3 regions of the Rhizobium sp. BK379 genome follow, and region 2 is predicted to be linked to each of the others. Evidence: predicted binding sites of a transcription regulator. Region 2 holds the regulator's gene; each other region holds the start of a gene.

Region 1 (3,277 bases), on a different contig from region 2:
CGTAATTGACGCCAAATTCGCTCTCGAGATCATGCACGTCGACGAAGCGGCCCTTATAGGTGAAGGCGGACTGGCGCGCGATGACGAAGAATTCGCGAACGCGCGAAAGCGCCGCGGTGATTTCCTCCACGACGCCATCGACGAAATACTCATCGCCCTGACCGCTGAGATTGTCGAAGGGCATGACGACGATCGACGGCTGGTCCCTGCCGAAGCGCTGAGCAGGTGATGGCGTTGCTGGCCCTGTTCCTCTCGCTGGTCCTGTTCCTCTCGCTGATAGGGCATCCCCGCCTTCAGGCGCCTCCAGCAGCCAGTCGACCCGAAAGACGGATATCGGCCGGGGTATGTTCTTCATGGCGCGTTCGCCAAGGCTCATCAGCACGAACGGAACCTTGCCATAGAGGTGCTCGCGCACGGAGCCGGAAATGCAGATGCCCGACGGCGGCGCCATCTCCTGCAGGCGCGCCGCAATATTGACGCCGTCGCCGAGCAGATCGTCGCCCGAAACGATGACATCGCCCAGATTGACGCCGATGCGGAATTCGAGACGGCGTTCCGCGGGCATGTCCTGCGGATTGCCGGCAAGGCGCCGCTGGATTGCGACCGCGCACCTGACAGCCTGAACAGCGCTTGCGAATTCGGCGACAAATCCGTCCCCTGCTGTGCCGAAGATGCGGCCCTCATGCTCGCGCACGATCTCGGCTATCTGGCTGAGGCACAGGTTGAGGGCATGAATCGTGCCCTCCTCATCCAGCGCCGTAAGGCGGCTGAAACCGGCAACATCGGCGGAAAGGATGGCTGCGAGCTTTCGATCCACGGTGGTGGTTGCTCCTGCGGAGTATCGTACCCTGGGATGAATATGCGCGGATTTCGCCAAATTCATAGGGTTTTACATGAATGGATGAGTGACCGCCTTCGGCATGGTTGTCGTCGCAGCGGCACACACGGATTGGTCAGCGGGATTTGCACCGCTACAAGTTATGGATATTTTCGATATTCAATTTTACCGATAGTTTTTGGCGCCTGTTAAGAGCCGGCTGGTATTCGGTCGTTATCGCAAATGCCTGTGCCAAAATCCCTCTACTAAGTCATTGTGAAATCGGAATTTTGAAATGCGCCTTTTGAAAGAGTTTATGGTCATCACCGCCTTGCCGATGCTGCTTTGCGGCTGCGGCGCGGGCAAGTCTCTTCAGGCTGGGGCCGCCAAGCTTACAGATGACCTCGGGACCGCCCTGACCGCCCCCTATACCAAGGTCGACAGCCAGTGGCGTGGCAAACCGATCGCGACATTCGAAAGCAAGTTCGGGGCGCCGACGGACCGCAGCGCTGCAGGCGGAACGCCTGTGCTGACCTGGCAGCGATCGCGCGTGGTGCGGATACCCGCAAGAACCTATGACCAGACGGAGTATGTCGGCAACATGGTCCTGACCAAGCGGATCTTCTCACCGGAACATGATCAGGAAGTATCCTGCACCGTTGCCGTCACCGCAAAATCGGGAATGATCACGCGGGTGAAGCCGCTGAGCGACAGGGTCGTTCCGGTTGGCGAAGACGGGTTCTTTCCGTCGAATACTTCGACCTGCCAGATCATTTTCGGAGTGTGAGAGAATGTGCCCGAAGGCGATGGCCACGGTCACGTCCTCTGCACAGAGAACTTCGACACTATCGCCGGATGGGCACCCGCTGCCCATTGAGCACATGCCCTGATCATCAGACGTTGCCGCGTCACATATCCTTCATCGTCCCCGGCTAGGCAGGCCGAAATCCGGAGACTGACCATGGACACGACCACCCAGCCAAACCGCCCGAAGATCGCCGAAACCGTCATCCACCCGACGGCAAGCCTCAGGGATTCGAGTATCGGCAAATGCTGCGAGATCCTGGAGCAGACCTCCCTGCGCACGGTCGACCTCGGCGATTATTCCTATCTCGGCCAGCGCTGCATCGTCGGCGATGCCTCGATCGGGAAATTCTGCGCCATTGCGGCAGAGGTCAGGATCGGCGCGCCCAATCACCCCATGGACCGCCCGTCCATGCACCGTTTCACCTATTGCCCGGAATATTACTCCGCCGATGCCGTGCGCGATCATTCCTTCTTCGCCGACAGAAAGGCGGACCGCGCCATCATCGGCAATGACGTCTGGATCGGCCACGGCGTCATCGTGCTTCCGGGCGTGACGGTCGGAGACGGCGCCGTGCTTGCGGCGGGCGCCGTCGTCACCAAGGACGTCGCGCCCTATACGGTCGTCGGCGGCGTCCCCGCCAAAGTCATCCGCGAGCGCTTCTCGCGAACGACAGCCGAAAAACTTGCCGCCATCGCCTGGTGGGACTGGCCGTTCGAGACCATCATGGAGCGTCTCGCCGAATTTCAATCCAGTGATATCGAGGCTTTCTGCGAGCGCTGGTCCGAGCCTGCCCATCTTGCGCAAGAGAGTGAGGATCGCCGGTCATGAGCGATGAAAGACATCAGCATAGTGCGGCCTGCCACTGCGGCCGCATCAAATTCCGGGTCCGGCTGGCGGATGAGTTCAACACGATCCGCCGCTGCACGTGCTCCTACTGCCGCATGCGCGGCGCCATCGCCGTCTCTGCCGATCTGAAGGATATCGAGTTCGTGGAGGGCGAAGACAACCTGACGCTCTATCAATTCAACACCCGGACGGCGAAGCACTATTTCTGCAGGACCTGCGGCATCTACACCCATCATCAGCGCCGCTCCAATCCGAACCAGTTCGGCATCAATGTCGCCTGCATCGAAGGCTTCAGCCCCTTCGATTTTCCGGAGGTTCAGGTCATGGATGGCGTCTCCCATCCCTCGGATTCCGGCTCCGCCGCAAGGGTCGCCGGGATTATCCGCTTCGAACAGGCAAAGTGAGCGTCGCCACGCCGGCTTTTGCGCCGCTGGCGTGAGACGAGGCCCGGGCATTCGCCGGGCCTCGCTGATTGCGGATACGGGGCCGTGCCCGTCAGTAGTCCCAGAAGATCGGCACCCAGCGAAAGGCGTCGCCGTCGACGGCCACGTGGCCGATAGACGGGAACGGCAGGTGGGTCGCCACCAGCAGTTCGCCAGTCGCTGCCAGCTCGCGCAGAAGCCGGACGCGGACGCGGACCGCCTCCTCGGGGTCGTGCTCGAAACCGTTGAACCAGTCGGGATGTTCGAACCCGACCGCGAACACGGCATCGCCGGCAAACATCAGCTTGTCGCCGCCGGAGGCCACCCGGACGACGCTATGGCCGGGTGTATGACCGCCTGTGCGGGAGACGACCACGCCCGGCG
Region 2 (3,277 bases):
CGATCGACGGCTGCCGCGTCACCGGCAAGATCACGCTCGACACGGATGATATCTACGATCCCGATATCGACGTCGTCGAACTGCGCGCCCGCGTCGGCATGGTGTTCCAGAAGCCGAACCCGTTCCCGAAGACGATCTATGAAAACGTCTCCTACGGCCCGCGCATTCACGGTCTGGCAAAGTCCAAGGCCGACCTCGACCAGATCGTCGAGACCAGCCTGCAGCGCGCCGGCCTCTGGAACGAGGTCAAGGACCGCGTGCATGAATCCGGCACCGGCCTTTCCGGTGGTCAGCAGCAGCGTCTGTGCATCGCACGCGCCGTTGCGGTCAGCCCGGAAGTCATCCTGATGGACGAACCCTGCTCGGCGCTCGACCCGATCGCGACTGCAAAGGTCGAAGAGCTGATCCACGAGCTGCGTGAAAACTACACGATCGTCATTGTGACGCATTCCATGCAGCAGGCCGCGCGCGTATCACAGCGTACGGCCATGTTCCACCTCGGCAACCTGGTCGAGGAAAACGATACTGACAAGATGTTCACCAATCCGGACGATCCGCGCACCCAGGACTATATCATGGGCCGGTTTGGCTGATTTTGGCAATGTGAAGCCTTCCCGATTTTCGAGGACAAAGCCCCATGGCATCGACACATATTTTTTCCGCCTATGACGACGATCTGAAGTTCCTGTCCCGGCGCATTTCCGAGATGGGTGGTCTTGCCGAACAGATGGGCGCCGACGCAGTTCGCGCGCTGGTCAACGGTGACACCGCACTCGCTCAGAAGGTCATTTCCGACGACGTGATCCTCGATCACGCTGAACGCGAGATCAACGACAAGGCGATCGTCACGATCGCCCGCCGCCAGCCGATGGCGTCCGACCTTCGCGAGATCATGGGTTCGATCCGCATCGCCGCCGACCTCGAGCGCGTCGGCGATCTCGGCAAGAACACCGCAAAGCGCGTTATCGCGGTGCAGAGCACCGGCGTTCCGCGCAAGCTCGCCCGCGGTCTCGAGCATCTCTCCGAACTGGCGCTGGTCCAGCTCAAGGAAGTGCTCGACGTCTACACCAATCGCTCGGCCGACAAGGCCAAGTCCATCCGCGAGCGCGACGACGAGATCGACGCGATGTACACCTCGCTGTTCCGCGAACTCCTCACCTACATGATGGAAGATCCGCGCAACATCACGAGCTGCACGCATCTTCTCTTCTGCGCCAAGAACATCGAGCGCATCGGCGACCACGCGACCAACATCGCCGAGACGATCTACTATATGGCAACCGGCGCCCAGCCGGAGGGCGAGCGTCCGAAGGACGACAGCTCCAATACCGTTGGTGCGGTCACGGAGTAATCCGGACCTGCCGATTGCGTGCGCGCCCCGTCGGGGCGCGCAAGGGTCGCAGCCAATTCCGAGTCTTGCATGGTCCCTTGCTTAAATCACCCCCGGTTTAAGGATCATGCATTAGGAGACTGACACGCATGATCCCAAGAGTTGCAGTTGTTGAAGATGAAGAGGCGCTGAGCGTGCTTCTCCGCTACAACCTTGAAGCCGAAGGTTTCGAGGTGGATACGATCCTTCGTGGCGACGAAGCCGAAATCCGGCTTCAGGAGCGCACGCCGGACCTGCTCATCCTTGACTGGATGCTGCCGGGCGTTTCCGGCATCGAGCTCTGCCGTCGGCTGCGCATGCGGCCGGAAACCGAGCGCCTGCCGATCATCATGCTGACGGCGCGCGGCGAAGAGAGCGAGCGCGTTCGCGGTCTTTCGACCGGCGCGGACGACTATGTCGTCAAGCCCTTCTCCACGCCGGAACTCGTCGCCCGCGTCAAGGCGATGCTCCGACGCGCCCGTCCCGAGGTGCTCTCCACCGTTCTGAAATGTGGTGATATCGAGCTCGATCGCGAAACGCACCGCGTCCATCGCAAGAGCCGTGAAGTTCGCCTCGGCCCGACCGAATTCCGCCTGCTGGAATTCCTCATGTCCTCGCCGGGCCGCGTCTTCTCCCGCTCGCAGCTTCTCGACGGCGTCTGGGGCCATGATATCTACGTGGACGAGCGCACCGTCGACGTCCATGTCGGCCGCCTGCGCAAGGCGCTGAATTTCTCCAACATGCAGGATGTCATCCGCACCGTGCGCGGCGCGGGATATTCCATGGAAGCTTAAGCTTAGTCCGAGTGATCGGAGGTCCAGACGGGTCGCTCGCTTGCCGGGCGGCCCGTTTGTCTATCTGGCCCCCCTAGCTCCTTATGAAAACCGACGCGAGGCGCCGAAAGCGAACCTCGAAAGGATCTGCTTTTTACAGACGAATGCGCACAAGAATTCGATCAAGAGCCTTTTGCAGAGCCGCAGTGCCGCCAAACGCACGAAAGTCTTCGAGCACCTGTTCGTTCAATCCGCCCTTGGTCGAATGCTCGCCGATGAGTTCATCGAAACTCGCGACAGGTTTTGAACGGGCGGCATGGGCGAGGCCGGAAAACAGTTGACGGAGGTAGGCGTCGCCAGCCGCTCCCGAGAGCCCCTTGCTCTGCAGCCAGGTCGACGTCGCGTCCAGGATGCCGAAATAGCTGGCCATCAGGCAGCTCGCCACCGCGAGAAGTTCGAACTCCTGCTTGTCTTCAACCTGAATCGCCGTTCCGAGCGCCGAAAAGAGGGTGTGGGAGACCTCGTCGGGAGGGTAGATCGCAGTCGCCCCCTGGAGATCGGCGACGAACGGAAGTGGAATTGCCAGGCTCAGGCGAACCGGCCGATCGATCCACGCCAGCAGTTGATCCATTGGCGTAGCCGCGACAAAGCTGATGACATGGTGGCCCGGCCGAAATCGAAGCGAGCGGATGACCTCCTCGGCAATTTGCGGCCTCACTGCCAAAAATACGAGATCGGAACGGTCGAGAACATCCTGGTTGCCCACAGCGATAGACACATTCCCGTTTGCCGCCGCGAGCCGGGAGGCGACGCCTGCGTTACGAGGTGACAGCGCGATGGGTGTGTCGCCAAATGCTGTCTTGCCCAATCCGGTGACGACAGCCTCGGTAATCGTGCCCGCCCCGACGAACCCCATTGTCATCCGCTTTATATCGATCTCCATTGGCACCCCCCAAGCGACTATGTGTGCCGTGCTACTCCACGAGAATACCGCATCTGTATCAGAAAATCGCGCCACAGCGCCACGACCACCAGTCCATGCCAGCATGGGGCTGAAACGCATCGATGGTCTTGGCCACATAAGCTCGCATTGTCAGGCAGGTGGATGCAGGCAGAGATCGGCCTTCCGCAGATC
Region 3 (3,277 bases), on a different contig from region 2:
CCCTCTTTGTCCTCAACCTGCTTGCGGTCATCGCGGCCGTGATCGTCAACTCTTTCGCCACACGCTGGCTCGGCACATGGCTGCCGCGCGGCTGGACGGATCGTTGGTATTTCAGCGCCTGGAGCGAATTCCAGCTATCCAGCGTCGTCATCGTTACCTTCGAGATGGCCTTTGTCGTCGTCATTATCTCGGGCATTCTGGGCGTATTGACAGCCTATGCTCTGGCGCGGCGCGATTTCCCGGGCAAGCGCGCCATCATTCTGCTCTTCCTGCTGCCGCTGCTGATCCCACCGCTGACCTACGGCATTCCGCTGGCAACAGTGCTCTACCAGCTCGGGCTCGGCGGCACCTTCTGGGGCGTGGTGCTGATCAACCTCGTGCCGTCTTTCCCCTTCGTCGTGCTCGTCATGATCCCGTTCATCGAGCAGATCGATCCGCGCATCGAGGCCGCCGCCCGTGTCTTCGGTGCCGGCACCACCAGCCTCTTTATCCGCATTCTACTGCCGCTCCTGCTGCCCGGCATGCTGGCAGCACTTCTGCTCGTCCTGGTGCGCACGCTCGCGATGTTCGAGCTGACCTTCCTCATCGCCGGACCGCAGACCCAGACGCTTGTCGTCTCTCTTTATTACGCGGTCTTCGCATCCGGCGTACGAGCCAGCCAATCAATCGATGCGATGGCGGTGATCTATATGGTGACGACGCTCTTCTGGCTCATCATCGCGCTGCAATTCGTCAATCCGACCCAGATCGTCGCCCGCGCCAAGCAGCAATCGGCGCATTAAGGCATGTCGCGCAACGCGTGAATCGGTTTTGCGCGACATGCTGAAAAGACGCCGCTGCCGGAAACCGGCCGCAGCCATTTCAATCAGTAGACTTCGGGAACATACATTTCCGGCGGAACCGGGGTGCGGTGGTAGTCATCGTGACGCACGCGATCCGGCAGCACGATCCCTTCCTTCGGAACGTCCTCATACGGGATCTGGCCGAGCAGATGGGCGATGCAATTGAGGCGCGCGCGTTTCTTGTCGACGGCCTGAACAACCCACCACGGCGCTTCCTCAATATGGGTGCGGGCGAGCATTTCTTCCTTGGCCTTGGTATATTCCTCCCAATGGACGCGGCTCTGCAGGTCCATCGGCGAGAGCTTCCACTGCTTCAGCGGATCGTGGATGCGCATGTTGAAGCGGAACTCCTGCTCCTCATCGGTGATCGAGAACCAGTACTTGATGAGGATGATGCCGGAGCGGACCAGCATGCGCTCGAATTCCGGCACGGAGCGGAAGAACTCTTCCAGCTCGTCCTTCGTGCAGAAGCCCATGACCCGCTCGACGCCGGCACGGTTGTACCAACTGCGGTCGAAGAGCACCATCTCGCCCGCCGACGGCAGATGCGGCGTGTAGCGCTGGAAATACCACTGGTTCCGCTCGCGTTCGGTCGGCGCCGGCAGCGCCACGACGCGGCAGACGCGCGGATTGAGGCGTTGGGTCACACGCTTGATTGCACCGCCCTTGCCGGCGGAATCGCGGCCCTCGAAAAGCACGACCACCTTCAATTTCTTGTACTGGACCCAGTCCTGAAGACGGACCAGCTCATGCTGCAGGCGGAAGAGCTCGCGGAAATAGAGTTTGCGCTCGAGCGTCTGTTCCGCTTCGCCGGACATGCCCTCGGCGACCAGCTCGTCGAGCCGGTCCTCCTCCATCTGCATTTCCAGCTCCTCGTCGAAGCTGTCGGCGATTTCGTTCTTGATACGGTCGAGCTGAGTGTTTTCGATCATGGCACGCTCCCTGTTCAATTCGCTCGATAAAGCACGTTCTCGCCATAGCTATATGACAGAGTTGCGACGATCGAAAATTTGCTTTGACAAAACGCAAAACTGGCAAGCGCAAAAGACCGTCCGCCGGGCCTTTGGTGATCAGCCAGCCAGGTAGCGGCAGCTTGTACCAAGTCAAGTTTTATGTATACATTGATACCGCTGAGCAATTTTCGCGACAATGGCGTTTTCCTCTGGAGGAGAGAAGAAAAACGTTCAGGTCGCGGCATATCTCCGGGAGAGAGATATGATGCGCAACAATGGGAGGAGTATACATGATTTCGTTTTCAAGAAGACTATTGATAGCAGGCGCGGCGCTCGCCACGCTTGCTGGGGCGCCTGCATTTGCGCAGGAAACGGTGAAGATCGGCGTGATCCTGCCGATGACAGGTCCTTTTGCCTCAACCGGCCGTCAGGTCGAGGCCGGCGCCCGCGCATACATGGCAATCAATGGCGACACGGTTGCAGGCAAGAAGATCGAGCTCGTGCTGCGTGACGACGCGGGCACGGCCGACCAGACCCGCCGCATCGCCCAGGAACTCGTCGTCAATGATGGCGTCAAGATGCTCGTCGGCTTCGGCCTGACGCCGCTTGCCATGGGTGTCGCCCCGGTTCTCAACCAGGCAAAGGTTCCGGCGATCATCACCTCGGCCACGACCTCGGCCATCATGAAACAGTCGCCCTATTTCGTGCGCACCTCGATGGGCGGTCCGCAATCCGCCGTTCCGGTTGCCACCTGGGCAGTCCAGAACAACCTCAAGCGGGTCGTCACGCTGGTAACCGACTATGGTCCGGGTATCGACATCGAGAAGGGCTTTACCGACCAGTTCAAGAAAGAAGGTGGCACGGTTGTCGAAGCACTCCGCGTTCCCCTGCAGAACCCCGATTTTGCACCCTTCCTTCAGCGTGTACGCGACGCCAAGCCCGATGCCCTCTTCGTCTTCGTGCCATCGGGTGTCGGCGCAATCTTCATGAAGCAGTTCGTCGATCGCGGTCTTGCCGACGCCGGCATCAAGCTGATCGCCACCGGCGACGTCACCGATGACGATCTCCTGAATGGCATGGGACCGGCCGCCAGGGGCGTCATCACCGGTCATTTCTATTCGACCGATCACGACAGCCCGGAAAACAAGGCTTTCGTCGCCGAAGTGCGCAAAGCCAACAAGAACATGCGCCCGAACTTCATGTCGGTCGGCGGCTATGATGCCATGCATGTCGCCTATGCCGCCCTCGAAAAGACCGGCGGTGGCACCGATGGCACCAAGCTCGTCGATGCCATGAAGGGCATGGAATTCGTCAGCCCGCGCGGGCCCATCACCATCGATCCTGATACACGCGACATCGTGCAGGATATCTACATGCGCGAGGTCAAGGAGAAGAACGGCGAACTCTACAATGTCGAGTTCGCGACCTATCCGAAGATCCACGATCCGAATACGGCTGCCAAGTAAGCCAGGGAACAGGCGG

What was found. The regulator PhoB, encoded in region 2, activates phosphate uptake and scavenging genes when phosphate is short. The targets are predictions, from matches to a motif close to TGTCATNNANCTGTCAT.
Region 1: a site for PhoB is predicted at 1,724-1,740, ahead of FHT93_RS06210 (DapH/DapD/GlmU-related protein). Genes of this name have one in related genera too.
Region 3: a site for PhoB is predicted at 1,827-1,843, ahead of ppk2 (polyphosphate kinase 2). Genes of this name have one in related genera too.

Annotation. Positions count from the first base shown of each region.
Region 1 is NZ_JACIAD010000001.1:1,195,813-1,199,089, forward strand. Features, by position in the region: gene FHT93_RS06200 (adenylate/guanylate cyclase domain-containing protein) at 1-817, opposite strand, end outside; gene FHT93_RS06205 (hypothetical protein) at 1,113-1,604, shown strand; gene FHT93_RS06210 (DapH/DapD/GlmU-related protein) at 1,779-2,453, shown strand; gene FHT93_RS06215 (GFA family protein) at 2,450-2,875, shown strand; gene FHT93_RS06220 (MBL fold metallo-hydrolase) at 2,967-3,277, opposite strand, start outside.
Region 2 is NZ_JACIAD010000002.1:457,456-460,732, forward strand. Features, by position in the region: gene pstB (phosphate ABC transporter ATP-binding protein PstB) at 1-593, shown strand, start outside; gene phoU (phosphate signaling complex protein PhoU) at 638-1,351, shown strand; gene phoB (phosphate regulon transcriptional regulator PhoB) at 1,480-2,163, shown strand; gene FHT93_RS13260 (pyrroline-5-carboxylate reductase) at 2,297-3,085, opposite strand.
Region 3 is NZ_JACIAD010000001.1:2,092,070-2,095,346, forward strand. Features, by position in the region: gene FHT93_RS10625 (ABC transporter permease subunit) at 1-782, shown strand, start outside; gene ppk2 (polyphosphate kinase 2) at 866-1,774, opposite strand; gene FHT93_RS10635 (ABC transporter substrate-binding protein) at 2,086-3,261, shown strand.